One region of the Streptomyces sp. RKND-216 genome, then DNA from elsewhere that is predicted to be linked to it. Evidence: riboswitches for the same ligand, from Rfam matches in the RefSeq annotation. Region 1 holds a riboswitch; each other region holds the start of a gene.

Evidence for each region. Region 1 has a riboswitch for cobalamin ahead of E4198_RS19635 (energy-coupling factor ABC transporter permease). Riboswitches for the same ligand answer to the same signal wherever they lie in the genome.
Region 2: another riboswitch for cobalamin. It lies ahead of E4198_RS09695 (hypothetical protein); the one in region 1 lies ahead of E4198_RS19635 (energy-coupling factor ABC transporter permease).
Region 3: another riboswitch for cobalamin. It lies ahead of E4198_RS22375 (cobalamin biosynthesis protein); the one in region 1 lies ahead of E4198_RS19635 (energy-coupling factor ABC transporter permease).

The regions. Positions count from the first base shown of each region.
Region 1 covers NZ_SSBQ01000002.1:4,507,861-4,517,328, reverse strand. The annotation lists gene E4198_RS19660 (NADP-dependent oxidoreductase) at 1-823, shown strand, start outside; gene E4198_RS19655 (organic hydroperoxide resistance protein) at 967-1,395, shown strand; gene E4198_RS25045 (alcohol dehydrogenase catalytic domain-containing protein) at 1,659-1,880, opposite strand; partial or broken gene E4198_RS19645 (methyltransferase domain-containing protein) at 1,946-2,638, shown strand; partial or broken gene E4198_RS25590 (hypothetical protein) at 2,638-2,977, shown strand; partial or broken gene E4198_RS19640 (FkbM family methyltransferase) at 2,991-3,152, shown strand; cobalamin riboswitch at 3,251-3,448, shown strand; gene E4198_RS19635 (energy-coupling factor ABC transporter permease) at 3,477-4,196, shown strand; gene E4198_RS19630 (energy-coupling factor ABC transporter substrate-binding protein) at 4,193-4,582, shown strand; gene cbiQ (cobalt ECF transporter T component CbiQ) at 4,589-5,350, shown strand; gene E4198_RS19620 (ATP-binding cassette domain-containing protein) at 5,347-6,222, shown strand; gene E4198_RS19615 (Ku protein) at 6,228-7,244, opposite strand; gene ligD (non-homologous end-joining DNA ligase) at 7,277-8,167, shown strand; gene E4198_RS19605 (YtxH domain-containing protein) at 8,192-8,491, opposite strand; tRNA gene E4198_RS19600 (tRNA-Asn) at 8,625-8,697, shown strand; tRNA gene E4198_RS19595 (tRNA-Ile) at 8,932-9,005, shown strand; gene E4198_RS19590 (DUF6186 family protein) at 9,176-9,468, shown strand, end outside.
Region 2 covers NZ_SSBQ01000002.1:2,222,652-2,232,119, reverse strand. The annotation lists gene E4198_RS09715 (FAD-dependent oxidoreductase) at 1-1,520, opposite strand, end outside; gene E4198_RS09710 (diiron oxygenase) at 1,529-2,464, opposite strand; gene truA (tRNA pseudouridine(38-40) synthase TruA) at 2,598-3,455, shown strand; gene E4198_RS09700 (lytic transglycosylase domain-containing protein) at 3,556-4,893, opposite strand; gene E4198_RS09695 (hypothetical protein) at 4,899-5,240, opposite strand; cobalamin riboswitch at 5,503-5,629, opposite strand; gene E4198_RS09690 (polysaccharide deacetylase family protein) at 5,775-6,842, opposite strand; gene E4198_RS09685 (putative glycoside hydrolase) at 6,990-8,615, shown strand; gene E4198_RS09680 (LuxR family transcriptional regulator) at 8,599-9,468, opposite strand, start outside.
Region 3 covers NZ_SSBQ01000002.1:5,095,956-5,105,423, forward strand. The annotation lists gene E4198_RS22355 (cobyrinate a,c-diamide synthase) at 1-140, opposite strand, end outside; gene cobO (cob(I)yrinic acid a,c-diamide adenosyltransferase) at 145-744, opposite strand; gene E4198_RS22365 (putative cobaltochelatase) at 744-2,870, opposite strand; gene E4198_RS22370 (cobyric acid synthase) at 2,926-4,473, opposite strand; gene E4198_RS22375 (cobalamin biosynthesis protein) at 4,470-5,423, opposite strand; cobalamin riboswitch at 5,550-5,676, opposite strand; gene E4198_RS22380 (hypothetical protein) at 5,862-6,074, opposite strand; gene E4198_RS22385 (inorganic phosphate transporter) at 6,108-7,379, opposite strand; gene E4198_RS22390 (class II aldolase/adducin family protein) at 7,573-8,253, shown strand; gene E4198_RS22395 (alpha/beta fold hydrolase) at 8,373-9,468, shown strand, end outside.

The DNA.
Region 1 (9,468 bases):
GCCCTTCCAGCTCGACGCGCCCATGGACGGCGCTGCCGTGGGCGTCGTCGTGGCTTCCGATGCCTCAGGCTTCGCCGTGGGCGACCACGTCCTGCACGGGCTCGGCTGGCGGGAGTTCGCCACGCTCGACGCCCGGCACGCCACTGTCGTCTCCGCCGACCTGGCACCGCTCAGCACCTACCTCGGAGTTCTGGGCATGCCGGGCCTCACCGCCTACGCGGGTCTGCTGGAGGTGGGAGCGTTCACCGAGGGCGACGCGGTGTTCGTCTCCGGTGCGGCCGGCGCCGTGGGCGGCCAGGTGGGCCAGATCGCCCGGCTCAAGGGGGCTTCCCGGGTGATCGGCAGTGCGGGCTCGGACGAGAAGGTGCGGTTGCTGACCGAGGAGTACGGCTTCGACGCGGCCTTCAACTACAAATCGGGTCCGGTCGCCGAGCAGCTCCGAGCCGCCGCCCCGGAGGGGATCGACGTCTACTTCGACAACGTCGGCGGCGACCATCTGGAGGCCGCTCTCGGTGCGATGAACGTGCACGGCCGCGTCACGGTGTGCGGCATGATCGCGCAGTACAACGCCACGGAGCCACCCGCCGCGCCGCACAATCTCGCCCTGCTCATCGGCAAGCGGATCCGGATGCAGGGCATGCTCGTCAGCGACCACGCATCGCTGCAGCCGCAGTTCGTCTCGGAGGTCTCCGGCTGGATCCGCTCCGGTGACCTCACCTACCGGGAGACCGTCGTGGACGGCATCGACAACGCCCTGGACGCCTTCCTCGGCATGCTCAAGGGCGAGAACACCGGAAAGATGGTCGTCCGCCTCGCCGACTGACGGCAGCGACCCGAACCAACACCCGATCATCCGACCCCACGAGGCTCCCCGCCCTGCCTGCGCCCGCATCCTCTAGGCTCGGACCGGACCGCAGAGGTCGTGGGCGCGAGCCTCCCGGTCGGACAAGGAACGAGAGGATCTTCATGTCCATCCCATCCCTCGACGTCCAGTACACCGCGGTGGCCACCGCCCGCAACGGCCGCGACGGCCGGGTCGCATCCGACGACGGCAAGCTCGACGTGGTCGTCAACCCGCCGAAGGAACTGGGCGGCAGCGGTGAGGGCACCAACCCGGAGCAGCTGTTCGCCGCCGGCTATAGCGCCTGCTTCCAGAGCGCCCTCGGCGTCGTCGCCCGCCAGGAGAAGGCCGACATCACCGGCTCCACGGTCACCGCAGAGGTCGGCATGGGCAAGACGCCGGAGGGCGGCTTCGGCCTCAGCGTCGCCCTGCGCGCCAGCATTCCTCTGGTGGACGCCGCGACTGCCACGCAGCTGCTGGAGAAGGCGCACCAGGTCTGCCCGTACTCCAACGCGACACGCGGCAACATAGAGGTCACCCTGACCGTCGACTGACGGCAGACGGCGGACGGCAGACCCGACGGTCGTCCGCTCGGCAGGAGTGGACGGGTGGGTGGCGCCGCCCGTCCACGCCGCGCCGCGACGTCTCCGATCCACGGGTTCGCATGACGCGCTCGAGAACGTCGGCTCGATGCCCGTCGACCGACGGTTCGTCAGCCGGCCGTACGCAGCAGCCCTTTGCCAGTCGGGACGTCGGAAACGGTGGCGAGCAGGCCCATCGCTTCGGGGGAATCTGGTCAGTGGCAGGCGGCGGCTGGTCAACAGTGCGGGGGCGAGCCGTCCGGAGGCCGGCGCGGGGGCGCCCCCTCCCCCTCGGCGTCCACCACACCCGACCACTCGTGCCCCGGGGTCACCGGGTAGCGGCATAACTCCCGCGGCTTCGTGCCGTCGTACAAGGCGAGTTCCTCCGCGCAGCAGCCGGCGGCGTGCTCGGCCACGCGAACCTCCCCGGGGCCCGGCGCCGCAGCCGACCCGGTCACCAGCCGATGCGCGCCGGGCCCCTCGATGACGATCGCTCGGACCAAGGGGTCGTGGACACCGGTCGTCACACCGGCAGGCACACCTCCTGGCGCGGGCGCTCGGCCCGGTGCCGCAGACCGTGCTCGACGTCGGCTGCGGAGACGGTTGGGCCGCGGCCGTCGCCGGTCCGCTGCTGGCACCGCACCGGGTCGTCGGTGTCGACTGGTCGCAGGACGCGCTGCGCCGCGCGGCCCATCACCTGACCGCTGTACGCGGCGAACTCACCGGTCCTGGCCTGCCGTTCGCAGACGGGGTCGCGGACGCCGTGTTGTTCAGCGAGGTCATCGAGCACCTGGTCGGCCCGGACGCGGCCCTGGACGGACTGCACCGCGTCCTGCGGCCGGGCGGCCACCTGCTGCTGTCCACACCCAACCTGGCGGCCTGGTACAACCGCGGCCTTCTGCTGGCCGGGGTGCAGCCGGTGTTCTCCGAGGTGAGCCTGCGGGGCATCCACGGACGGCCCGGCGCCCAGGGGATGGGGCACCTCCGGCTCCACACGGCCCGGGCGCTGCGCTCGATGCTGCCCGCAGCGGGCTTCGAGGTGCTGGAGGTCGCCGGCGCGCCGTACCACGGCGTGCCGCGCCCGCCGCGTCCGCTGGACCGCCTCGCCTGCCGGGCGCCGTCGCTCGCCTCGATCCTGCTGGTGCACGCGCGCAGACTGCCCCGCCCGGACGAGGACGCGGACGGCACGGGGCACGAAGCGGAGGGAAGCGGCTGATGCTCTGGGGTGTCGCGGCGGCGCTGCTGGCCAACCTGCTGTTCAGCGTCGGTTTCGTGGTGGAGAAACGGGCGCTGTCCGCCACCCGCCCCGCCGCTCTCCTGGTCCATCTGCTGCGCAGCCCGCTGTGGCTGGTGGGAGCCGCGGCCCTGCTGCTCGGCTTCGGCGCACAGCTCGTCGTCTGGCGGACACTGCCGCTGGTCGCTGCGCAGGGCCTGTTCGTCACCGGGCTGGTGATGCTTGCTTCTGCTGTCCGCTCTCTGCCTCGGGGAGCAGCCGAGCGGGCGGGAGCGGCGCGGCATGGTGGCGATCCTGGCCGCGCTGGTGCTGATCGTGCTGGGTGCGGCCGACGCGCCGGTGGCTGCCGCTGGCCTCGTTCGACCTCGCCGGCCACCAGGCCCGCACCGCGCACGTGGCCGAACACGACCTGCTCCGCCGTTCTCTGGCCCCGCACCGCCGGTACGTCAACTCGGTGCCGTTCCTCCCGCCCGGGGGTCGGCCCGGAGCCGGGTGACCCCCGGCCGGCGACGCGGGGCGCGCGGTGTGACGAACGTTCACCCGGAACCGCGGTCCGTCGGACCGGTGATGGTTGTGGCGGTGAAGTGCGGCGGTCTACTGTCGCAGGGCCTTGGTGTTCGGGAAACCGGTGCGGAACCGGTGCGGCCCTCGCCACTGTGATCGGGAAGTCCGGCTCCTCCCCCGTCAAGGGAAGCCACTGGCGCGCCGCGGGAGACCGCGCGGGCCGGGAAGGCGGAGACCGGGCGGCATGACCCGTCAGCCAGGAGACCGGCCGAGGCGCGTCGTCCATCCACGAGGTGCTGGAGAGGTCTCACCCGACATGCACATAGCCGAGGGGTATCTGCCCCCGTGGCACGCGGTCGCCTGGAGCGCCGCCGCCGCTCCGTTCGTCGTCCACGGCGTCCGCAAACTGACCCGCGAGGTCCGAGAACACCCGGAGTCCACCCTGCTGCTCGGCGCCTCCGGCGCCTTCACCTTCGTCCTGTCCGCCCTCAAAATCCCTTCCGTGACGGGAAGTTGCTCGCACCCCACGGGCACCGGCCTGGGGGCCATTCTGTTCCGGCCGCCGATCATGGCGGTGCTGGGCACCCTCACCCTCCTCTTCCAGGCGTTGCTGCTGGCGCACGGCGGCCTGACCACGCTGGGCGCCAACGCGTTCTCGATGGCGATCGTGGGGCCCTGGGCCGGGTACGGCGTCTACCGGCTGCTGCGGCGGAGCGGTGGGCCGCTGATGGCCGCGGTGTTCTGCGGCGCCTTCGTCGCCGACCTGAGCACGTACTGCGTCACCAGTGTCCAGCTCGCACTGTCCTTCCCGGACCCGGCGTCGGGGTTCGTCGGCGCGCTGGCGAAGTTCGGCGGGATCTTCGCGCTCACCCAGATCCCGCTGGCGGTGAGCGAGGGCCTGCTGACCGTGCTGGTGATGCGTCTGCTGACGCGGTCCAGCACGGGTGAGCTGCGGCGCCTCGGGGTGCTGACGGAGCTCGCCGAGCGGGTCGCCGCCGCCCGTACCGAGTCCGAGCAGGAGGAGACGGCCCGATGAAGCGCGACACACGGATCAACCTGCTGCTCGTCGTGGTCGTCGCGGCGCTCGCGGTGCTGCCGCTGGTCCTCGGTCTCGGCGACCACAAGGAGGAGCCGTTCGCGGGCGCCGACGCGCAGGCGGAGACGGCGATCACGGAGAACGCCCCGGACTACGATCCGTGGGCCTCCCCCCTGTACGAACCGCCGTCCGGCGAGGTGGAGTCGGCGCTCTTCGCGCTGCAGGCGGCGCTCGGCGCGGGCGTGCTGGCCTACTACTTCGGGCTGCGCCGCCGCCGCCAGGGCGAGGCGCGGTCCGCTGGGAGCCCGGCGGGTGCTCCGGACCCGTCGGGCCCGCCCACGGAGGAGGGGGCGGACGGCGGCCGCGACACGCCCGCCTCGGCCTGACCGACGGTGCTGCCCATCGACGCGGCGGCGCACAGCAGCCGCTGGCGCCACCGCCATCCCCTGGAGAAGGCGCTGCTCGGCCTCGGACTCACGGTGCTGGCGATCAGCCTGCCGCCCTGGCCGGGCGCGCCCCTGGTCGCGGCGGCGACCCTGGCCGTGCTGCTGGGCCCGGCCGGCGTCGCCGGGCGCGCGCTGTGGCGGGCCTTCCGGGTGCCGCTGGGCTTCTGCGTGACCGGCGCCGTTCCGCTGCTGTTCCAGCTGGGCGGCGCCGGAGGCGGGCCGGTGCCGTGGCTGTCGCTCGCCCCGGACGGGGCCGTCCGTGCGGGTGAGCTGCTGGCCCGTACTTCGGCGGCCTCCCTCGGCCTGCTGCTGTTCGCTTTCACCACGCCCGTCTCGGACGTGGTGCCGCGCCTGGTACGGGCCGGGGTGCCGCCCGCCGTGGTCGACGTGGCGCTGGTCATGTACCGAATGAGTTTCCTGCTGCTCGACTCCGTGCGGCGGGTCCGTCAGGCCCAGGCCGCCCGTCTGGGCCACACCACGCGGGCAGCGGCCTGGCGGTCCCTCGCGGGACTCGCCTCGACCGCGTTCGTCCGCGCCTTCGAACGGGCGCAGCGGCTCCACACCGGGCTGGCCGGGCGGGGCTACGACGGGACCCTGCGGGTGCTCGTGCCGCCGGCCCGGCTCTCGCCCCGCTTCCTGACGGCCACGGCGCTGCTGCTCGCTGGCCTGGCCGTCCTCACCCTCACGCTGAGGAGGTTCCCCTGGTGACACCGACGTCGCCGCACCCACCGCTCGTCACCCTGGAGAGCGCCGGTTTCCGCTACGAGGACGGTCCGCCGGTGCTGCACGGTCTCGACTTCGCCGTGCCGGCCGGCCGCTCGCTGGCCGTCCTGGGCCGCAACGGGAGCGGCAAGACCACGCTGCTCCGCGTCCTCTCCGGCGGTCTGCGGCCCACCTCCGGGCGGCTGCTGCTGGAGGGCGAAGAGGTCGCGTACGACCGCCGCGGCCTCACCCGGCTGCGTGCGGCGGTCCAGCTGGTCGTACAGGACCCGGACGATCAGCTGTTCGCCGCCTCGGTCGGGCAGGACGTGTCGTTCGGCCCGCTGAACCTGGGCGTGCCTGAGCCGGACGTGCGCCGCCGGGTGGCCGAGGCACTGGAGGCTCTGGACATCACGGAGCTGCACGACCGGCCGACGCACCTGCTCTCCTACGGGCAGCGGAAGCGGGCGGCGATCGCCGGCGCGGTGGCGATGCGGCCGCGACTGCTGATCCTCGACGAGCCCACGGCGGGCCTCGACCCGCACGGGCAGGAGCGGCTGCTCGCCGTCCTCGGCGGGCTCCAGCGGTCCGGAACGACCGTGGTGATGGCGACGCACGACGTCGACCTGGCGCTGCGCTGGGCCCAGGACGCGGCGGTGCTCACCCCGGACGGACTGCGCAACGGGTCGGCGGCCACGCTCCTCGCCGACCCGGACCTGCCGGCGTCGGCCGGGCTGCGCCTGCCCTGGGCCACCGCCGTGGCAGCCGCGCTGCGCGCCCACGGCCTGCTCGCCGACGGCACGGCCGGCCCCCGCACCCCGGAGGAGACCGCAGCGTGGTCGGCCTCCGCCTGCCCCGGCCCCCCTGCCCGGGGGGCCTGACCCCGTCACGCGGACTTGCGGGGGCTGCGCTTCGTCGCGGTGGTCTTCTTGGCGGTCTTCTTCGCCGTCGTCTTCGCCGTCGTCTTCGCGGTCGTCTTCTTGGCGGTCTTCTTCGCCGCGGACTTCTCGGCCGCCGTGCTCTTCCTGCTCGCCGCGCTCTTCTTGGCGGGGGCCTTCTTCGCGGCCTTCTGGGACGCCGTCTTCTTCCGCGGGAGCTGGTGCACCTCGGCTTCGCCGTCGTCCTCGCCACGCGACTGCCGGGCGGCCTGCACCGAGTTCTCCAGCACGGACATCAGGTCGACGACCTTGCCCTCGCGGGGTGCCGGTGCGCCGACGGGCAGCGGCTCGCCCGCCTCCTTCGCGTCGACCATCGCCTCGAGCGCCTCGCGGTACTCGTCGTGCAGCTCGTCCAGGTCCAGCTCGCCGAGGGTCTCCATCAGCGCGTCGGCCAGGTCCAGCTCCTGGTCGCGGACGCTGACGTTCTCGCCGGGCGCCATCCCGTCGGCGGAGCGGACCTCGTCCGGCCAGAGCATGGTGTGCAGGGTGAGGGTGTCCTGGTAGACGCGGAGCATGCCGAGACTCTCCCGGTTGCGCAGCGCCAGCTTCGCGACGGCGACCCGGCCGGAGCGGGCAAGCGCCTCGCGCAGCAGTACGTACGGCTTGGCGGCGCTCTGCCCGTCGCCGGTGAGGAAGTACGAGCGGTCCAGCCGGATGGGGTCGATGTCCTCGGCCGGGAGGAATCCGAGGATCTCCACGGTCTTGGCCGTGGGCAGCGGCAGGGCGGCGAGGTCGTCGTCGGTGATCTCGACGTGGCTGCCGTCGACGGTCTCGTACGCCTTGCCGATCTCCTCGCTCGGCACCTCCTCGCCGTCCAGCTCGCACACCTTGCGGTAGCGGATGCGGCCGCCGTCGGTGGTGTGGATCTGACGGAAGGAGACGCCGTGGCTCTCGGTGGCGGAGACCACCTTGATCGGGATGGAGACCAAGCCGAAGGAGATGGCCCCCTTCCAGATGGAACGCATCGATTTGTCCCTTCTGTGGGATTCTTTCGAGTATGCCCATCACGGAGATCGACGGCCACCGCCTCTCCCTCAGCAACCTGGACAAGGTGCTGTATCCGGCGGCCGCGTTCACCAAGGGTGAGGCGATCCACTACTACGTGTCCGTCGCCGACGCCGTCCTCCCCCACCTGAAGGGGCGGGCGGTGTCCTTCCTGCGCTTCCCGGACGGCGTGGACGCGGCCGCGTTCTTCGCCAAGAACGTGCCGCCCGGCACCCCCGACTGGGTGAGGACGGCGGTGGTGATGCGCACGGGCGAGAAGCGGGAGACCCAGGTGGTGATCGAGGACCTGGCGACGCTGGTGTGGGCGGCGAACCTGGCCGCGCTGGAGCTGCACACTCACCAGTGGCGGGTCGACGCCCAGCGGCGGGCGAACCGGATCGTCTTCGACCTGGACCCCGGCGAGGGGGCCACGATCCTGGACTGCAGGGAGGTCGGCGTGTGGCTGCGCGACCGACTCGCGGCGGACGGCTTCTCCGCGCTGGCGAAGACCTCGGGCTCCAAGGGCCTGCACCTGCTCGCCGCGGTGGAGGCGACGGACTCCTCGGCGGTCTCCGCCTACGCCAAGCGGCTCGCACAGGAGGCGGAGCGGGCGATGCCCGAGCGCGCCCTGCACCGGATGGCCCGGCACCTGCGGGCGGGGAAGGTCTTCGTCGACCACTCGCAGAACTCGTGGGCGAAGACCACCGCCGCCCCCTACACCCTGCGGGCCAGACCGCAGCCGACCGTCTCCGCTCCCGTCACCTGGGAGGAGCTGGCGGCCGCGGGCTCCCCCGACGACCTGGTGTTCACCGCGGTGGACGTCCCCGGGCGGGTGCGGCGCCTCGGCGATCTCATGGCGCCGCTGCTCGACGAGCGGCGGGCCGCCGCCCTCCCCCAGGGCTGAGCGCCCGCCTTCCCCGGCATGGGCTCAGGCGTTGCCGGAGCCCCAGTCGTCGTCCTGCGCGGCGCGCCGGTCGGTCAGCGAGTGGACCTTGTCGCTCACCGCGTCGGGCATGCGGTGCCCGGTCCGCTCGTTCACCGTGTCGTACGCCCGGCTCGCGAACTGGCGGCCGTTCGTCGCCGCGGACTCGGCGGCGTTGCGCACCGCGGGGTTCTCGCCCAGCCGCTGGGCCTGCCGGCGCAGCTGCTCGTAGCGCTCCCGGCCGGCCCGCGCGCCGAGGACGAACCCGACACCCAGGCCGAGGACGAAGCTGACTCGGTACCGCATGACAACCCTTTCGTCGATGCCTCCGCGGGGCCGGACCGGAACGGATTTCGGCGTACCCCGTGGCATGCGCTAATGTATTGCTCGCAGCGAGGGAACGCCCCCGGGAACCGGGCGGTAGTCCCCGCGAGGGCAATCCCCTGTAGCTCAATCGGCAGAGCAGCCGGCTGTTAACCGGCAGGTTACTGGTTCGAATCCAGTCGGGGGAGCACGCCACTCGAAGGGCCCCGGAGACGGGGCCCTTCGTCGTGCGCGGAGGCGTACGGAGAGCGCGGACGAGGAACTCCCGCAAGATCCACGCGGAGTACGGCGGAACCGCCCGGGGGGCGCGCGGAGTCCTGGTGTACGGAGATCGTCACGATGGCACCCGTCACGGGCGAGAGATCGTATGAGCAGCTATGCTGCGGCAGACGGCGCGCACGGACGTGTGTGGCGCGCCGTGAGGGGCGGTAGCTCAGCCGGTTAGAGCAGCGGACTCATAATCCGTCGGCCGTGGGTTCGAGTCCCACCCGCCCCACCGGCAGCGACGAAGCCGTCGGCTTCCGAGCTGCGTGTACGTCAACGAGCAGGGCCGCCGCGGGTTACGCGGCGGCCCTGTCGTCGTCCAGCCCGGAGCGCCTCCGCCGGGGCGGCCCTCCGCCCTCGCGACGCACCGGGAAGACGACGAAGCGGACATGCGGTGACACTATGCTCTCCGGCACGAACGGCGGGGTGCGGCGGTCCACCGCGCAGGGCCGCGTGAACCGGGGCGGCGTGCGCAACGGCCGTACGGCGCACGGGCGAGACGGGAGGCGACGACAGGTGGAGCATCCGGTCGTGGGGTATGTGGTGTGGGCTGTGCTGTTCGGGGCGCTGTTCGCGTGGGAGGGGCTCGCGCTGATGCGGATCGGCGACGGCTTCCCCACCCTCAGCGAGACCCTGGGCGCGGTGATGCGCCATCCCGCCGGACGGTGGGCGCTGTTCGCGCTGTGGCTCTGGTT
Region 2 (9,468 bases), 2.3 Mb from region 1:
CGTCGGCGACGGCGGCGGGCCAGACGGGTGAACGCACGCAGGGAGCGTTCGGGCGGGGGAAGCGCACCGGCGACCGCGTCGGCCAGCAGCGTCCCCACGGTCTCCGCCGCGCACGCGCGGTTCGCCCCGATCCCCCCGGACGGTCCCCGCTTGATCCATCCCACCACGTAGGTGCCCGGACGGCCGGGTACGCGGCCGCCCTCGTGCGGCACCGTTCCGGTGACCTCGTCGAAGGGGAGCCCGGCGACCGGCCTCCCCCGGTGGCCGACCGCCCGGAGGACCGCGCCGGCGGGGAGCTCCACGTCACCGTGCGGGCCCGAGACACGGACCGCGCGCACCGCTCCGCCCGCGCCGCAGACCTCCACCGGCGCCGAGTGGAAGCGGAGGACGATGCGCCGCGCGTCGCCGGCCGGGGGCCGCGTCCAGTCCACGGCCTCCCGCGTCATGCCGCGCAGCACGCCTGCCGTGCCGTGCGTCCCGGCGGCCGCGTCGACCGCCGCGCCCACCCTGGGGTCGTGGGCGTCCAGGACCAGGTCCACGCCCGGCAAGTGCCGCAGCGCGGCCAGCTCCGAACGGGTGTACGCCGCGTCCTCGGGTCCGCGCCGTCCGAGCACGACCACCTCCCGCACGCGGCTGCGCCGGAGCGCGGCCAGCGCGTGACCGGCGATCTCGGTGGCGGCCAGCTGCTCCGGTTCGCTGGCGAGGATGCGGGCGACGTCGAGCGCCACGTTGCCGTTGCCGATGACCACGACGCGCTCGGCGGACAAGTCGACGGCGTCCGGGGCCACGTCCGGGTGGCCGTTGTACCAGGAGACGAAGGTGGTCGCCGGGATGCTGCCGTCGAGGTCCTCGCCGGGGATGCCGACCCGGCGGTCGGCGGAGGCGCCCACGGCCCAGACGACTGCGTCGTGGTGGGCGGCGAGTTCGTCCGCGGTGACGTCCCGGCCGGCTTCCAGGCCCAGGTGCAGCCGCACGCGGGGGTGGGTGTGGAGCCGAGCGAAGGACGCGCCGATCCTGCGGGTGGAGAGGTGGTCGGGTGCCACGCCGTACCGCACGAGGCCGCCGGCCGTGGGCAGCCGGTCGATCAGCGTGACCTCGGCGGGCGTGTGCAGCAGCAGGTCCTCCGCGGCGTACATGCCCGCAGGCCCGGTGCCGACCACGGCCACCCGCAGCGGCCCGAAGTCGGACGGCAAGGTGCGGTCGAACGTCGGCCGGCCCCAGGCGTGGAAGACGGGGCCGTGGTCGGCTCTCTCGCCGGGGGAGGCGGCGCCCGCGAAGTACGCGGCGTTGATGTCGGCGTACTCCTGCTGCGCCGGAGGCAGCCGGTCCACGGGGAAGACCGCCTCCACCGGGCAGGCGTCCGCGCAGGCACCGCAGTCGATGCAGGTCCGCGGGTCGATGTGCAGCATCTCGGTGCTGCCAAAGGCCCGTTCCTGCGGCGTCGGGCGGATGCAGTTGACCGGGCAGACGGCCACGCAGGTGGCGTCGTTGCAGCAGGTCTGGGTGATCGCGTAGGCCATGGGTTTGCTCAGATGAGGTGGGCGCGCCGGTAGAAGACCAGCGCCGGCTTGGTGAGCAGACCGCAGGAGGAGAGGAACTCCATCAGGCCCGAGCAGCTGGAGCGCATCATCGCCTTGTGGTGCTCGTTTGCCTTCGCCTCGCGGACCGCCCGCTGCTCGTCGAGGCCGGCGTTCGCGTAGACCCCGGGGTGCACCATGCTGGTGACGATCACGTACGCGGCGACCGCGATGACGAAGGCGTGGATCGTGCGGCGGGTGCGGCCGGTGCGCGCGAGGTGCCGGCGGGTCTCGTCCCGGGCGAACTTCATGTGCCGGGACTCCTCGACGACGTGGATGTTGTTGATGGTGCGTACGAACGGCACGACCCGTTCGTCGCGCATCCAGTCGCGCTGCATCACGTCGAGGACCTCTTCGGCGACGAGGATCGCGGCGTACGCGGCCTCGCCGAAGGCGACGGTCTTGAAGGCGCGGCCGAGTTCGACGGCGACGCGGTGCGGGCGGTAGGCGGGGGCGCGCAGCTTCTTCGCGCCGCGGGCGAACATGAGGGAGTGGCGGCACTCGTCGGCGATCTCGGTGAGCGCCCACTGCACCGTCTCGTCCGTCGGGTCCTTGGCGTAGATGTCCCGGAGCACCATCTGCTGGAGGATCATCTCGAACCATATGCCGGTGCTGGCCACCGACGCGGCCTCCTGCCGGGTCAGCTCCTTGCGTTGCGCCTCGGTCAGTTCGTTCCAGTACGGCGTCCCGTAGAGCGTGCTCCACTCGGGGCTGGCGCCGTGGAAGTCCTCGTCGAGGGGCGTCTCCCAGTCGACCTCGGTGGCCGGGTCGTAGGAGAGCCGGGCGGAGGAGTCGAGCAGCCGCTGCGCGAGGCGGTCCTCGCGGGGCCGTGCGTCGGCTCCGTTCTCCGGCCGAACGGTGCTGCCTGCCTTGCTGGGCTCCCTGATGCGCGTCGTCGTGATCCGCCGTGGCTTGTTGACGGCCTGTATAGCAAGAACTCCCGGCGATGCCTACCCTCGAGTAAGGAACGGGCGCGGAGGGCCGTCACGCGCGCCGGGGCGTGGTGAGAGGATCGAGTGCGTGAGCGACGACGTGGAGCCCGGCCTCGTCCGGGTACGGCTCGACCTGAGCTACGACGGCAAGGACTTCTCCGGCTGGGCCCGCCAGAAGGGCGGGCAGCGCACCGTCCAGCAGGAGATCGAGGACGCGCTGCGCGTCGTGCTGCGCCTGGACGCCGCACCACCGCTCACCGTCGCGGGCCGCACCGACGCGGGCGTCCACGCCCGCGGCCAGGTCGCCCACGTCGACCTTCCCGCCCACCTCTGGGCCGAGCAGGGCGGCCAACTGCTGCGCCGCCTCGCCGGACGGCTGCCCATGGACGTCCGCGTGCACCGGGTCGCCGAGGCGCCGCCCCACTTCGACGCGCGCTTCTCCGCGATCTGGCGGCGCTACGCCTACCGCGTCTGCGACCATCCCGGGGGCGTCGACCCGCTGCGCCGCGGCCACGTGCTCTGGCACAACTGGCCCCTGGACCTCGACGCGATGAACGCCGCCGCCGACGCGCTGCTCGGCGAACACGACTTCGCCGCCTACTGCAAGAAGCGCGAGGGCGCCACCACCATCCGCACCCTACGGCGGCTGCACTGGGTCCGGCACCGCGACGGCGTCCTGGAGGCGACCGTCCTGGCGGACGCGTTCTGCCACAACATGGTCCGGTCGCTGGTCGGCGCGATGCTGTTCGTCGGCGACGGCCACCGGCCCTCCGAATGGCCCGGCAAGGTCCTTGCGGCGGGCGTCCGCGACTCCGCCGTGCACGTCGTCCGCCCGCACGGCCTCACCCTCGAGGAGGTCGGTTACCCCGCGGACGCCGACCTCGCCGCCCGCAACGCCGCCTCCCGCAACAAGCGCACGCTGCCGGGAGCCTCCGGCTGCTGCTGACCGGAGGTGTGCCGGCGAACTCCACGAGATCCACCGCCGATCCGTCGGCCGTGCGGCCCGACGGGGCCGTCCCGGCGGCTGCCAAGCCCCCCGGCGCCGGTCAGCGGAGCGGCGCCGTCGCCTCGTCCAGCCGGGCGTCGAAGCGGCGCGCGTAGGCCTGGGCGTCGTCGCTCTGCCAGTAGGGTCCGCCGTTGTACCGCGCGGCGAGCTCCTGCATCTGCGCACGTGTCATCTGCTCGGCCGGCACGTCCGCGAAGCCGCTCTCCGCCTTCATCTGCGCGAGGTACTCGGAGGCGATGAAGACGTTCTGCGCCGGGTCCTTGATCGCCTCCTCGACGCGCGCCCGCTGGTGGTCGGTGAGGTGGTGCGGGTCGTAGCCGAGGACTTCGGCGCCTCGCCGGACCTGCACGGCGAGCGGCCCCATCGACGTGTGGTCGGCCTCCCCGGTCCCGGGCACGAGCTGCCGTACCTCGTCGGCCACGTCGTCCACCACCGCCGGCGCGCCCCCGACCTCCTGCCACGCGATGCCCGCGACCATCTCGGGCGGCAGCCCGGAGTGGTGGGCGGCAGCCCTGATCAGCGCGCTGTTGGCGTCGACGTAGCCCCGGAGGGTCTCTTCCGAGTCCGAGGGCAGGAGGTAGCTGATGCCCTTCGCGTCGGGGTGTTCCGCCGCCAGTGACCGGATGCGCTCCAGCTTCTCGTTCACGACGAGCGCGTCGCTGAGGGACGGGATCGCGTCGGCCTTGACGCCGGTGCCGGGAAGTTGCGCGTGGGGGTCGTCCGCGGCCTGCCGCGTCTCCTCCCGGAGGAGGCCGAGGCTGCCCAGGATCTCGGCGGAGTCGCCGGAGCCGCCACGGAACTCGGGGAGCGAGGCGTACGCCGTCCGCAGCTCGGCGAGGCAGCGGCTTCGTGCCTCCGACTCGACGCGCTGCGCGTCCCCGTAGGCGTCGTTCGCCTGCTGGTAGTGGCGTTCGGCGTCCTCCCGGATCGCGTCGACGTCGACGCCGAACTCGCCGATCCGGTCCAGCAGACCGGAGGAGTCGCGCAGGTCCTCCCACTCCCGCATCGGGCTCTCCGCACCGGTCAGACGCGTGAGCAGAGTCGCCTCCCGTGCAACAACCTCGGCCAGCTTCCGTTCGGAGAACTCGCCGTCGTCGAAGTGGCGTTGCGCCGTCGTCACGGCCTCGGCGTAGTCGGCCAGCGCCTGCCAGGCTTTGCGGAAACCGGCGGACAGGCCGTCCACGAGCTGCTTCGCCTCGTCCAGGCGCTTCACGTACTGCTGCTGCGACGTGCTGACCCAGTCGACGCGGCCGGCCTTGAGGAAGGCGTCGTCCGTCGAGTCGGCGAGCCGGTGCAGCCGCGCGAACTCGTCGGCGTTGCGCTCGATGAGCGCCGGGTTGGCGTCGGCGAGGAACGCGACGTCGGCTCGGTGGGCCATCGCGGTCACCTGTCCTGGGGGTCGACGAGCCGCCCGGACTGCAGGACGCCGTCCAGGGCCCGCTGGGAGTCCTCGTCGGCGCGGGCGTAGGCGTGGCCCGTCGCCTCGAGCTTCGTCGCGAGGGCGGCCAGCAGCAGGACGGCGTCGGCGTACTGGTCGCGGGCGAACGTCGCGAACCGGTGCACGGACTGAGCCACCTCGGGATGCGACCGCGGCACCCGGCACATCGTCGCGTTCTCGCCGTCCATCCGTCCGGCGTGGAGCAGTCCCGCGACCTCGAGGAGCAGGTGTGAACTGCCGTCGATGGATGCGGCGCTCGCCGAGAACTCGCCCCCGTGCGTCGTCATGCGTCTCCCCGTTCCGTACCCCTGCGTGGCGCGCCGACCAGTGTAGGCAGCGGCCGAGCGGGGGACGCGCGGAAATTTCACGTACGGTCCGTTGTCACCGCATACGTCTCCGCCGGATCCTCACCTCAGCGTGCGTCGCCGGGCAGCGCCGCCGCCGATTCGGGTTCCGTGGCACGGCGGGGCGGAGTGAAGGTGTCCCGGGCATGCTGCCCACACTCCCCTCCGGGGAAGTCCGCCCCGGTTCGTCGAGGGGCGACCGCGGGAGTCTCCTGGCTCTCGGGTCACTGCTCGTCCCGGCCTTCCCGCCCGCCGGGGGCAGTGGCCTGTTCGGGATCCGCTCGCCGGTCACAGTGGCGGGACCTCGCCGGATTCACACCGGCTTCCTCGTTCCGCCGTCGCCTTGTCGCCGGACATCGTCGCACACTCGGCTGCGCGCGCCGGGGGCCTCCACGGGAGCCGGGGCGTTCAGCCGGGGGAGCGAGGAAGCCCGTGTCCGGGGCGGGTTCGCCCCTTCGGGTGGGGGGGCCGGACGAGTCAGTACGGCTGGGCGCGGTTCTCGAAGGGGGCGGCGAGGGAGGGCTTGCGGTCGGCGGGGAAGGAGACGCGGTCCGGGTCGCCGTCGGAGGTGTAGCGGGCGACGGTGCCGTCCGCGAGCTTGTCGAGCCAGGCGGCGGAGGCGAATTTCGCGTCGGGGCCGTCCGGGCCCTGGGAGCGGATGCGGGGGATCGCCGCCGGGTCGAAGTCCGAGGAGAAGGGGGACGGCGCGGGGTTGGCGCCGACCAGGTAGACTCCGGCGTGCCGGTAGTCGGTGCCGCCGGAGGAGCCCTCGACGGCGAGCCCGGCGGCGGACGGCATCGAGCCGTTGGGCAGGGCGAGGGAGTCCACGGTGACGTCGTCCGGGAGGGCGTCGGTGATGGCCTTCTGGTTGCGGGCGACGGCGCGCTGGACCTCGGAGCCGGAGACCGTGCCGAGGGTGGTGTGCCGCAGGGTGTGGTTCCCGATCTCGAAGCCGTGGTCGTGCAGCCAGCCCAGCGTGCGCTGCCCACCGGGTTCGGCGAACGGGTCGCCGTTGACGAAGAAGGTGGCGACCGGGCGGAAGTCCGGGTGCTTCTCCGCGACGTCGCGGAGGACGGCGACGGCGGTGTCCCGTTCGGGCTTCCCGGCGGCGTCGAGCGCGAGCTGGCTGACGGTGGAGTCGTCGAAGGTGAGGACGACGGGGTGGGTGCCCGCAGGGATGTCGATGCGGCCGCCGGTCAGTTCGCGGGCCGTGACCGGAACGTAGTCCTCGCGGGCGAGGCGTTCCAGCTCGGCCTCGAAGTCCTCGGGCGTGCGGTCGTAGATGCTCTGCGGATCGTCGACGATCTGGTGGTACATCAGCACCGGTACGGCGCCGAGTTCGTCAGCGTCGACGGCGGCCGGGTCGGGCGCGGAGGGGGACGGCGACGGGCTGTCCCGTTCGCCGCCGGCCGTGTCCGCCGCACCCGGCGCGCGTTCCGCTTTCCGGTCCTCCGGCTCGTCCGATGAGGTGCTCCCGGCGCATCCCGCGAGGGTCAGGAGCGCGGCCGCGGCTGCCGCCGCGCCGAGCCGGAGTGGACGAACCATGATTGGCCTCCTGCCGCGCCAGGGAAGTATGAAGAGACGACAGTGGCATTGTTGCCGGGAGTCGAGTGGTCGAATCGTCCGAGGCGGCAGCCCTGTTCAGGCTGACGTCACGTCAGACACGACCTCCCGAACGGCAGGTGATCGCGCGTGCAGACCAGTCCACCCGGAGCGGGAAGGCGCAGGAGCTTCGTCCAGGTCCTCGGCCGCCGACGTCTCGCGATCCTCGCCGTCATGCTGGTGGTGGTCGGCTGCGCGGGCCTGGCCGCCGTCGCGTTCCGGTCCGTACCGCCCCAGATACGCGTGGCGGGCCTGGAGAACGGTGGTGTGCTGAACGGCGCGGAGACGAAGAACGGCCGCCTGGAGCTGGTCGCGCGGGGCGGCACGTCGCTGGACGGCCTCACCGTCTCTCTCGACGGCGAGCCCGCGAAGACCCGTCGGGACGGCGACCGCCTGCTCGTCGAGACGCCCGGGCTGGACGACGGCGCGCACGAACTGACCGTCGCCGCCAACGGGAACCTCGGCTTCACGCAGACCACCCGGCGCTCCTTCACCGTCGACACCACCGCGCCGCGCCTGACCATCGAGAAGGCGCAGGCCGAGTCGCTGCGCGCGCCAGCGACCATCCGCGGACACGTCGAGGGCGCGCGGACGGTCACTGTCGGCGGGGCAGAGGTGAAGGTCGGCGACGACGGCGCGTTCTCCCACCGCCTCGCCGAACCCGCCCCCGAGGTCGAGGTCCGCGCGGTCGACGAGGGCGGTAACGAGACGGCCGAGAACGCCACGGTTCTGGTGCCCTACCCCGACACCCGGGCGGTGCACATCACGGCCATCGGCTGGACGTCGAAGGCCCTGCGCGATCCCATCCTGAAGATGGCCGAGGAGGGGCGGATCAACGCCGTCCAGCTCGACATCAAGGACGAGGACGGCGAGATCGGCTACGACTCGCAGGTCCCGCTGGCGCGGAAGATCGGAGCCGCCAAGGGCTACTACGACGCGAAGAAGGCCCTCCGCGAACTCCACGAGCGGGACGTGCGCGTGGTGGGCCGCATCGTCGCCTTCCGCGACCCGATCCTGGCGAGGGCGTCCTGGAGGTCCGGTGCCCGCGAGCGCGTGGTGCAGGACGCGAACGGCGCCCCGTACGGCGGTGGCGGGCACTACGGGAAGCTGTCGTTCACCAATTTCGCGAACGAGGAGGTCCGCGAGTACAACATGGACCTCGCCGTGGAGGCCGCCGAACTCGGCTTCGACGACATCCTGTACGACTACGTGCGCCGCCCCGACGGCCGGATGAGCGGCTTCACCTTCCCCGGGCTCGGCGACCGGAGGCCGACGGAGAGGATCGCCTCCTTCATGGCCGAGACCCGTGAACGGGTGCGCCCCGAGGGCGCGTTCCTCGGCGCCTGCGTCTTCGGGGTGGCGGCCACCCGCCCGACGGAGATCGCGCAGGACATCCCGGCCATGGCCGAGCACTCCGACTACATCGCGCCCATGGTCTACCCCTCGCACTGGGCGGCCGGCGAGTACGGCGTGTCCAACCCCAACGCCGACCCGTACAAGATCGTGAAGCGGTCGCTGGCGGACTTCGAGAAGCAGGCGAAGGGCAGCGGCGCCGTGATTGTGCCGTGGCTCCAGGACTTCTCGCTCGGCGTCGCCTACGGCGACGACGAGGTGGCGGCGCAGGTGAAGGCGGCCCGTGACAACGGGATGGACTCCTTCATCCTCTGGAACGCCGGAGCCCGCTACCACGCAGGGGGACTCACTCCGAGGAGGTGACGCCGGCGTCCGCACGTCCCGCACCCGAGCGCAGCCACGTGCCGAGCTGGGTGCGGGACCGGATGCCGACCTTGCGGTAGATGCGGGTCAGCGACGCCTCGATGGTCTTGACGCTCAGGAACATCCGCGCCGCCACCTCCTGGTTGGTCGCCCCCTCGCCCACCAGGGCCGCGATGCGGGCCTCGTTGTCCGTCAGCACGCGGCGCTGCGCCGGGGCACGGTCCTCGTGGGCCCCCGTGCCCTGCCGGGCGGGAGGCGTGCCCGCACCGAGCCGGTCGAGGCTGCGCCCCGCCTGCTCCGCCCACGGCCGGGCACCGCACTCGGTGAACAACTCCAGCGCCTCCGCCACGGCGGCCCGGGCGGCGGCGTGCCGGCGCCGCCGGCGGTGGACACGGGCACGTTCCAGCAGGCAGTGACCACGCTCCAGGGGCTGGCCCAGCTCCTCGAACCGCCGCGCCGCGCCCCCCAGCAGCTCCAGTGCCGTGTCCGCGTCGCCGCGCGCAGCACGGACGGCGGCCTCGGCACGGTCGAGCTGTGCGGTGACGCCCACCCCACGGGCGCGGGAGCCCACGGCCGCCCGGGCGGCGCGGATCACCTCTTCGGCCCGTTCGGTCTCGCCCAGCGCCGCCAGCCCGGACGCCAGGTCGCCGTGCCAGCGCAGCGCCAACGGCGAGCACACGCCCTGCCCCCGCTCCAGGGCCTCGATGCGCAGCAGCGTCTTCACGCCGCCCCGCACGTCGCCGCCGCGCATCCGTGCCTGGCCCAGCACATGCAGGTGGCGGCCGCGGTATATGGCGTCCCGTTCTTGCGTGGAGGCCCGCAGCCCGCTCTCCGCGTACGCCACGGCGCGTTC
Region 3 (9,468 bases), 590 kb from region 1:
TCGATGTAGTCGGGACCGACCTTGTGCGGGGAGACCTCCAGCCCCCGCTCCCGGAAGGCCGCCATCAGCCCGGTGGCGAACGTCGTCTTGCCGGCACCGGAGGAGGGCGCCGCGACGACCAGGCGCGGTACCTCGGTCATGCCCTCACCACTCGATGCCCTTCTGGCCCTTCTGCCCGGCGTCCATCGGGTGCCTCACCTTCGTCATCTCGGTGACCAGGTCCGCCGCGCCCAGCAGGTCCTGCGGCACGTTCCGGCCGGTGATCACCACGTGCTGGAAGCCGGGCCGGTCCCGCAGCACCTCGACCACTTCGGCGGCGTCCACCCAGCCCCAGTGCAGGGGGTAGGCGAACTCGTCCAGGACGTACAGCCGGTAGGTCTCCGCCGCCAGGTCGCGCCGTACCTGCTCCCAGCCCTCCCGGGCCGCGTCCTCGTTGCTCAGCGAGGTGTCCCGCCGGATCCACGACCAGCCCTCGCCCATCTTGTGCCAGTCGACCGTGCCGCCTTCGCCGGAGTCGCCCAGCACCCGCAGCGCCCGCTCCTCGCCGACCTTCCACTTGGCCGACTTCACGAACTGGAACACCCCGATCGGCCACCCCTGGTTCCAGCCGCGCAGCGCCATGCCGAACGCGGCCGTCGACTTCCCCTTGCCGGTCCCGGTGTGCACCGCCAGCAGCGGCCGGTTGCGCCGCTGGCGGGTGGTCAGTCCGTCGTCCGGAACGACGTCCGGCTGTCCCTTCGGCATCAGGCGGCCCTCCTAGGAGTCGGAACGGTTCCCGCCGTGTCGCGCAGCGCGTGCACCAGACCGGTGACGGCGTCGGCCCGCAGGTCGTCGAGCGTGACGGCCTCCGCGCTCAGGGCCGTGGCCAGTTCGGCGGCCAGACCGAGCCGGACGGGGCCCGTCTCGCAGTCCAGGACGACCGACGCGGTGCCCTCCGCCGCCAGCAGTCCGGCCGCGCGCCGCGCGCGTCGGACGGGCTCGGGTCCCCCAGTGGCACGGCCGTCGGTCACGGCGACCAGCAGCGGGCGGCGCGCCGGGTCGCGCAGCCGCTCCACCCGCAGTACCTCGCGGGCCGTGAGCAGCCCGGCGGCCAGCGGCGTACGCCCGCCCGTCGGCAGCGACTCCAGCCGCGCGGCGGCCGCGTCCACCGACGACGTCGGCGGCAGTGCGACCTCGGCGCCGGCGCGGCGGAAGGTGATCAGGCCGACCTTGTCCCGCCGCTGGTAGGCGTCCAGCAGCAGGGACAGCACGGCACCCTTGACCGCGCTCATCCGCTTCCGTGCGGCCATCGAACCGGAGGCGTCCACCAGGAAGAGCACGAGGTTCGACTCGCGGCCCTCGCGTACGGCTTCGCGCAGGTCCTCGCGGCGCAGCAGCAGCCCCGGACCGCTGCGGCCCCGCGTCCGCTGGTGCGGCGCGGCGGCCCGCACGGTGGCGGACAGGTGCAGAGCCGTCAGGGCGCCCCGCGGGGGGCGCGCGCCGGAGGTGCGGCCGTGCGCGGTCCGTGCCCGCGAGCGGCGCCCGGCCGCGCCCTCGCCGAGACCCGGCACCGTCAGGACCCGGGTGCGGAACGGCTCCGAGGCGCGTGCGGGCGGGCGTTCGCCGGGCTGGGCTCCGGACTGCGGCCGCGGCGCCTGCTGTTCGGGCGACGTCGGTTGTTCGGAAGCCTCCTGGTCGGGCGACGCGGCCTGGTGCGCGGGCGCGTCCCGCGTGTTCTTCGCGCGCTGCTCCGGTACGCCCGGCTCGTCCGTGCCGCCCCGGGGCGGCCGTCCGCCGTCGTCCGGGCTGTCGTCGCCGGAGCCGCCGTCGGGTCCGCCCGGGTCCGGATCGGGGTCGGGATCGCCGTCCGGCCCGTCGTCGTCCCCGTGCTCCCGCAGCGTCTCGTCCAGCTTGTCCTCGTCCAGGCCGGGCGCGTCGAACGGGTTGCGCCGGCGCCGGTGCGGCAGCGCCAGCAGTGCCGCCTGCCGTACATCCTCGGCCCGTACGTCGGTGCGGCCGTCCCACGCGGCCAGGGCGGCTGCGGTACGCGCCATCACGATGTCGGCGCGCATGCCGTCGACCTCGAACGCGGCGCAGGTCGCCGCGATCCGGCGCAGCGCAGCGTCGTCCAGCGTCACCGTGGGCAGCAGGGACCGGGCGGCGGCGATCCGGTCGCGCAGCGTCTCCTCCTCGTCGGCCCAGCGCGCGCCGAAGCCGTCCGGGTCCGCGTCGTAGGAGAGACGGCGCCGGACCACCTCGACCCGTTCCTCCGTCTCGCGGGACGCCGCCACCTCGACGGTGAGCCCGAAACGGTCCAGCAGCTGGGGACGCAGCTCGCCCTCCTCCGGGTTCATCGTCCCGACCAGCAGGAACCGCGACGCGTGCCGCACCGACACGCCCTCGCGTTCGACGTGCACCACGCCCATCGCGGCCGCGTCGAGGAGCGAGTCGACGAGGAAATCCTGGAGGAGGTTGACCTCGTCGACGTACAGCACGCCGCGGTGCGCCTTCGCCAGCAGCCCCGGTTCGAAGGCCCGTACGCCCTCCGCCAGGGCGCGTTCGATGTCGAGGGCGCCGATCAGCCGGTCCTCGGACGTGCCGACGGGCAGCTCCACCAGGGCGGCCGCGCGGTGTTCGGCGGCCGCGACGCCGTGCGGCCCGTCGGGGCAGCGCGGGTCGGGTGCCTGCGGGTCGCAGCCGAACCGGCAGCCGGAGACGACGTCCTGCTGCGGCAGCAGCGCCGCCACGGCCCGGACGGCGGTGGACTTCGCGGTGCCCTTCTCGCCGCGGACCAGCACGCCGCCGATGGCCGGGTTCACGGCGTTGAGGAGCAGCCCGAGTCGCAGGTCCGGCATCCCCACGATCGCGGTGAACGGATAAGGGGTGGTCACGCTGTGATCCTCCTGCGGGTGGTGTGAGCGGTCGTGGTCGGCGGCCGGCTGCGGCTCACGGCGCGCCCGGCGGGACGAACGGCAGCCCGCCCGGCGGGCCCTCCTCGATCAGCCGCAGCAGCGCGCCGGTGTCGGCGTGTTCCTCGATCAGGTCCCCCAGCCGGTCGAGTTGCTCCTCGCGCAGCCGCTCGAAGGCGGTGTCGGGAGCCGGGACGAAGGCCCGGCCGGCGTCGGAGGCGACGCGACGCAGGAAGGCCCGGCGGAAGGCGTCGGACTCCAGCGCGCCGTGCCAGTGCGTGCCCCACACCGGGCCGACCCTGCATCCGTCCAGGGGGCGGCCGTCGGCGCCGTCGGTGACGAACGGTTCGCCGCCGCGCACGTCGGCGACGCCGTGGTGGATCTCGTACCCCTCGACCGGTTCGCCCAGTGCGGTTCCGGCCGGGCGGGCGAGCGTCTTTCCGGGGGCGAAACGCACCCGCACCGGCAGCAGTTCCAGGCCCTGCACGACGCCCGCACGCGACTCGACGTGGTCTTCGATGCGCTCGCCGAGCACCTGGTAGCCGCCGCAGATGCCGAGCACCGGCCGGTCTTCGGCCGCACGCCGGGCGAGTGCGTCGGCCAACCCTCGTGCGCGCAGCCACTCCAGCGCCTTCACGGTGCCGCGGGTGCCGGGCACCACCACCAGGTCGGCGTCGGCCAGTTCCTCCGGCCGGTCGCAGAAGCGGACCACCACGCCGGGCTCGGCGGCGAGGGCGTCCACGTCGGTGAAGTTCGACATCAGGGGGACCGGCAGCACGGCGACCCGCAGCACGTCCGCGCCGTGCGGCGGCGCCGTCGACGCCTCCCGCACGGTGCCGCGCAGCGAGAGGCGCAGCCCGTCCTCCTCGTCGATGCCCAGGCCGTGCCGGTGCGGGAGCACGCCCAGCGACGGGCGGCCGGTGAGCCGGTGCAGCATCTCCAGCCCCGGCTGCAGCAGCGCCACGTCGCCGCGGAACTTGTTGACCAGGTAGCCGCACACCAGCGCCTGGTCCTCGGGGGACAGCAGCGCGGTCGTGCCGAAGAACGAGGCGAAGACCCCGCCGCGGTCGATGTCGCCGACGACCACCACGGGGAGGTGCGCCGCCCGCGCCAGGCCCATGTTGACGATGTCGTTGCGCCGCAGGTTGATCTCGGCGGGGCTGCCCGCGCCTTCGCAGATCACGGCGTCGTGGGTGGCGCGCAGCTCCTCCAAGCACCCGGCGACCGTCTCCAGCAGCTTCCGCTGCCTGTCCTCGTGGTAGCTGCGGGCGCTCAGTTCGCCCTCCGGTTTGCCCATCAGGACGACCTGACTGGTGCGGTCGCCGCCCGGCTTGAGCAGCACCGGGTTCATCGCCGCGCTGGGCTCCACCCGGGCGGCGGCCGCCTGCATGGCCTGCGCCCGGCCGATCTCCGCGCCCTCCCGGGTGACGAAGGAGTTCAGCGACATGTTCTGTGCCTTGAACGGCGCGACCTTCAATCCCTTGCGGGCCAGCCAGCGGCAGACCCCGGCCGTGACCACGCTCTTCCCGGCGTCCGAGGTCGTCCCCGCGACCAGCAGACCGCCGCCCCGCCGCAATGCCTTCACCGCCGCCTTCCCTTCCGCGTGGCCACGACCCTCACGGCCGTCGTCGTCACCAGCGCCAGCACACCGACGCGGCGGGAGAGCCGCACCGCGCGCTCGACGTCCTCCGTACGGACCTGCCGGCCACCGGCGTTGAGCACCGGACGGTGCTCGACCCGCCCGGCGTACGCCAGCGTCCCGCCCAGCCGTACGCCCAGCGCCCCGGCGAACGCGGCTTCCACCGGGCCCGCGTTGGGGCTGGGGTGACGGGCGGCGTCCGCACGCCAGGCCCGCAGCGCGCCGTTCGGGTCGGACCCGGCGAGTGCGGCCAGCGTGGCCGTCAGCCGGGCGCCCGGCCAGCCCGCCAGGTCGTCCAGCCGCGCCGACGCCCAGCCGAAACGCAGCAGCCGGGGGGAGCGGTGGCCCAGCATCGCGTCCAGGGTGTTCACTGCGCGGAACGCCACCAGGCCCGGCACGCCGGCGACCGCTCCCCACACCAGCGCGCCCACCACGGCGTCGGAGGTGTTCTCCGCCACCGACTCGACGACCGCTCGCGCGACGCCGTCGGCGTCCAGCGCCTCCGGGTCCCGCCCGCACAGGTGCGGCAGCCGCCGCCGCGCCTCCGGAACGTCGCCCGCGGCGAGTGCGGCGCCGGTCGCCCGCGCCTCGCGGATCAGGGAGGTCCCGCCGAGCACCGTCCAGCCTGCGACCGCGGCCAGCACCACCGAGGGCAGCGGCGAACGCGCCCTCCCGGCGGCCGTGCTCAGGCCCGCCGCGGCGGCCGCCACGCCGCCGGCGCACACCGCGGCGCACAACGCCCCGGCGCCGCGGTGGTCACGCCACAGGGCGCGTTCGGCCCGGATCACCGCGCGGCCGAAGGCCGCCACGGGGTGTCCGCGCCGGGGGTCGCCCAGCGCGAGGTCGGCGAGGAAGCCGAGCGTCACCCCGTACGCGTACGCACGCGGGCGCGGCATCAGTCGACGGGCTGTGGAGCCTCGCAGGAACACGGCGAGGGGTGGGGTGGGGGAGCGGTGCAGCAGCCACGCATGGCGGAGTCCTCACTCAGGGTCCTCGCCCTGGCTCGACGTGTCCGGCGGCGAGAGTCTCCTGGCTCCCGGATCGGCGCCTCCCCGGCCTTCCAGCCCACCGACGGGCCGTGGCGTGTGGTGAGGGGCGCTCCCCGGTGACAGTGGCGGGACCGCGCCGGATTCGCACCGGCTTCCTCTTCTGCCGCCGTTCGGCTGTCGGAAGTCCATCACGGCCCCCCACGACCGTCAACTCGCCCCCGGCCTGCGGCGAAGCAGTGTGACCACCCCCGGGCCGCGCCGTGGCGTCCCGCCCGGCGCGCCTCGGGTACGCGCGAGGGGTGGGTACGGCCCGCAGGCCGTACCCACCCCTCGGTGTGCGGGGGTTCAGGCGCCGATCAGGTAGATGCCGTACACCACGGCGGCCGCGCAGACCGCGTAGCAGAGGTACGCGCCGGTGCGGGCCGGCACGGAGGCGCTGCTGCCGTCCTTGCGCGGCGCGGAGCCCATGATGCCCAGGGTGAACACGCCGACCAGCGCGACGGAAGCCAGCAGGCTGACGCCGAACACGTTGATCAGGGCGGACCAGTGGATGTCCATGGTGAGTGCTTCGCTTCCTTCGGGTGGGGCGCGTCAGGCGCCGGAGACGGAGGCCTTGGTGCGGGCGTGCTCGGACTCCTCGTCCGGCGCGCCGTGCTGCTCGGGGACCGCGCCGGCCGGTGGCGGGGCGACGGCGCTCATCGCGGCGGCCACCACGCCCCCGTCCTCCGCGTCGGAGTGGGATTCCGGGGCGGAGTCCTCCGGCATGTCGTTGACGTTGGTGTGGTCGACCGGCTGCCGGCGCGAGGCCAGCCAGATGGCGCCGTTGACCAGCACGCCGAGGACGGCGACCAGGGTCACGCCGACGTTGCCGCGCTCGGCCAGCAGTGCCGCGCCGCCCGCGACCAGACCCGCCGCCGGGACGGTGATGCCCCAGGCGGCCAGCATCCGGCCCGCCGTGCCCCAGCGGACGATGCCGCCCTTGCGCCCCATCCCCGCGCCCATCACGGCGCCGGAGCAGGTGTGCGTGGTGGACAGCGAGAAGCCCAGGTGGGAGGAGGCCAGGATGGTGACCGCGGCGCTCGTCTGCGCCGAGAAGCCCTGCGGCGGGTGGATGTCGGTGAGGCCCTTGCCGAGAGTGCGGATGATCCGCCAGCCGCCGAGGTAGGTGCCCAGAGCGATGGCGACACCGGCCGAGACGACCACCCACATCGGCGGGCCCGCGTCCGGGGCCAGTGCACCGCCCGCGATCAGGGCGAGGGTGATGACGCCCATCGTCTTCTGCGCGTCGTTGGTGCCGTGCGCCAGGGAGACCAGGGCGGCGGAGGTGATCTGGCCGGCCCGGTAGCCCTTTCCGGCCTGCTCCTCGCTCACGTTGCGGGTGAGTCGGTAGGTCAGGCGTGTGGCGCCCCAGGCGGCGAGGCCGGCAACCAGCGGGGCGGCCAGGGCGGGGATCAGCACCTTGGTGACGACGACGTCGCCGTTGACCGCGCCGATACCCATCGAGGCGACGGCGGCGCCGAGCAGACCACCCATCAGGGCGTGCGAGGAGCTGGACGGGAGGCCGGCCAGCCAGGTCAGCATGTTCCAGGTGATCGCACCGACCAACGCTGCGAGGATCACCTCAGGCTGGATACCGGCGCCTTCGTCAATCAGTCCCTTGGAGATCGTCTTGGCCACCTCGACGGAGATGAACGCTCCGGCGAGGTTGAGAACGGCCGACATCGCCACCGCAGCCTTGGGCTTCATCGCCCCGGTGGAGATGGTGGTGGCCATGGCGTTGGCCGTGTCGTGGAAGCCGTTCGTAAAGTCGAACACCAAGGCCGTGACGATCACGATCCCGATCAGAAGCGTGATGTGTTCCATTCACCCAGGCAATCAGTTCGAAGGTCAGTGACCCGGTGAACGTAAGGATGGCGGGTGAACGGAAGGTGAACTGGGGCGGGCATCGGAGTGTCGCACCCGGAGGGTGTTGGTGTGGGACCCGTCACAGGCCGAACGGGAGGGACCACCGCATGGTCGAGTCCCCCGGTGGTACAGGAAGAGACCAGAGGTGCCGATGCACAGCGAGACGAGCGGGGAGATCCCGGTGACCTGGCGGGACGCGTGGGAGGAGGTGGTGGGGGCGGCGCGCCGCACGGTCGCCGACGGGCTGGTCGTCGGCACCTCCGGGAACGTCTCCACCCGGGTGGGGGACGTCGTCCTCGTCACCCCCACCGGGGTGCCGTACGACCGTCTGGGACCCGACGACCTGTGTGCGGTGGATCTGAAGGGTGAACGCGTCGCGGGCACCCTCCGTCCTACGAGTGAACTGCCCATGCATCTGGCGGTCTACCGCACCACCGACGCCACCGCTGTGGTGCACACCCACGCCGTGCACGCCACCGCCGTCTCCACGCTGGTCGACGAACTCCCCACGATCCACTACATGACCGCCGCGCTCGGCGGTCCCGTGCGCGTCGCCCCCTACGCGACCTACGGCAGCGACGCCCTCGCAGGCCACCTGCTGGAGGCCCTCGAGGACCGCAGCGGCGCACTGCTCCGCAACCACGGCACGCTCACCCACGGCGCCACCATGGACCAGGCCTACGACCGGACCGCGCAACTGGAGTGGATGTGCCGGGTCTGGCTGGCCGCGGCCTCCGTGCCCGGCCGCACGCCCACCCTGCTGCCCCGGGAGGAGATCGACCGGGTCGCCGACCGGCTGCGCGGCTACGGCCAGCGGCCCCCGGCCGGATGACCCGCGCCGTGGCCGACCGCACGCCCCCTCTCCCGGTGCCGTCCCGTCGCCCCTCCACCGGCGGCCTTCGGCTGCCGTCCGGTGGCCGGAAGGAGGCGGTACGGCGGACACTCGAGGTGATGCGCGCACCCACGGCGGCGGCCCTGGCCGCCGGCACGGTCCTGGGTACCTGCGCGGCCGCGGTGGCGGCCGGCCGGTACGCGGCCGGGCGCGCCTTGCGTCCCGCCCGCGCCGACGGGGCCGCCGTCCCGCCGGGTTTCGGGGAACCCCTCACGGTCCACGCCCGCCTCGCCGCCCGCCCCGAACGGGTCGCGCTCACCCGCTCGCTCACCGCGGAACTCCCCGGCACCTACGGCCTCACCGGCCGGGGCGTGCGCGCCGTGGTCGGGCACACCATGCGGGAGGCCACGCACGCCGCGCCCGCGGACACCGTCGTACGCCGCCTCCTGGACGTCACTCGCGGCACGCTGACCACCGGGGCCACCGTCCGGCTCACGCCCGTCGTCCACAGCGGCGACCCGGGCGGCTCGCTGGACCTGCCCTGCATCGACACGGAGATCGCCTCCGAACTCGGCCCCCTGCCCGCATGGGCGGTGCCCGGCGAACGCGGCGTGTGGGTCGTCGCCGCACACGGGCTCGGCACCACCCGGGAACAGGCGATGAACGTCCTCCCCGCGCTCGCGCGGCTCCGCCTGCCCGTTCTCGTCCCGGCCCACCGCGGGGACCCCGGCGCGCCGCGGAACCCCGACGGCGTCGGCCACCTGGGCGCGAGCGAGTGGCGCGACCTGGATGCCGCCGTCCGTCACGCCCTCGACCAGGGCGCCTCCCGCGTCATCCTGTACGGCTGGTCCACGGGCGCGACCATGGCACTGCACGTCGCCGCGGAGTCCGCCGTGCGCGACCGCGTCTGCGGACTGGTGCTGGACTCGCCGGTCCTCGACCCGGCCGCCACCCTGCGTGCCCTCGCCGCCGCGCGCGGCGTCCCACGCCCCCTGCTGCCGATGGCGGTGCGGGCCGCCGAGGGCCGCGCCGGGGTGCGGCCGGAGCCGCCGGCCGTCGCGGCGTCGCCCGAGCGGCTCGAGGTGCCGGTGCTGATCGCGCACGGACCGGGCGACGAGGTCGCTCCCTGGGGCCCCTCCCGGGCGCTCGCCGACAGCCGGCCCGACCTGATCACCCTGCACGTCGTCGGGCGAGCGCAGCACGCCGCGATGTGGA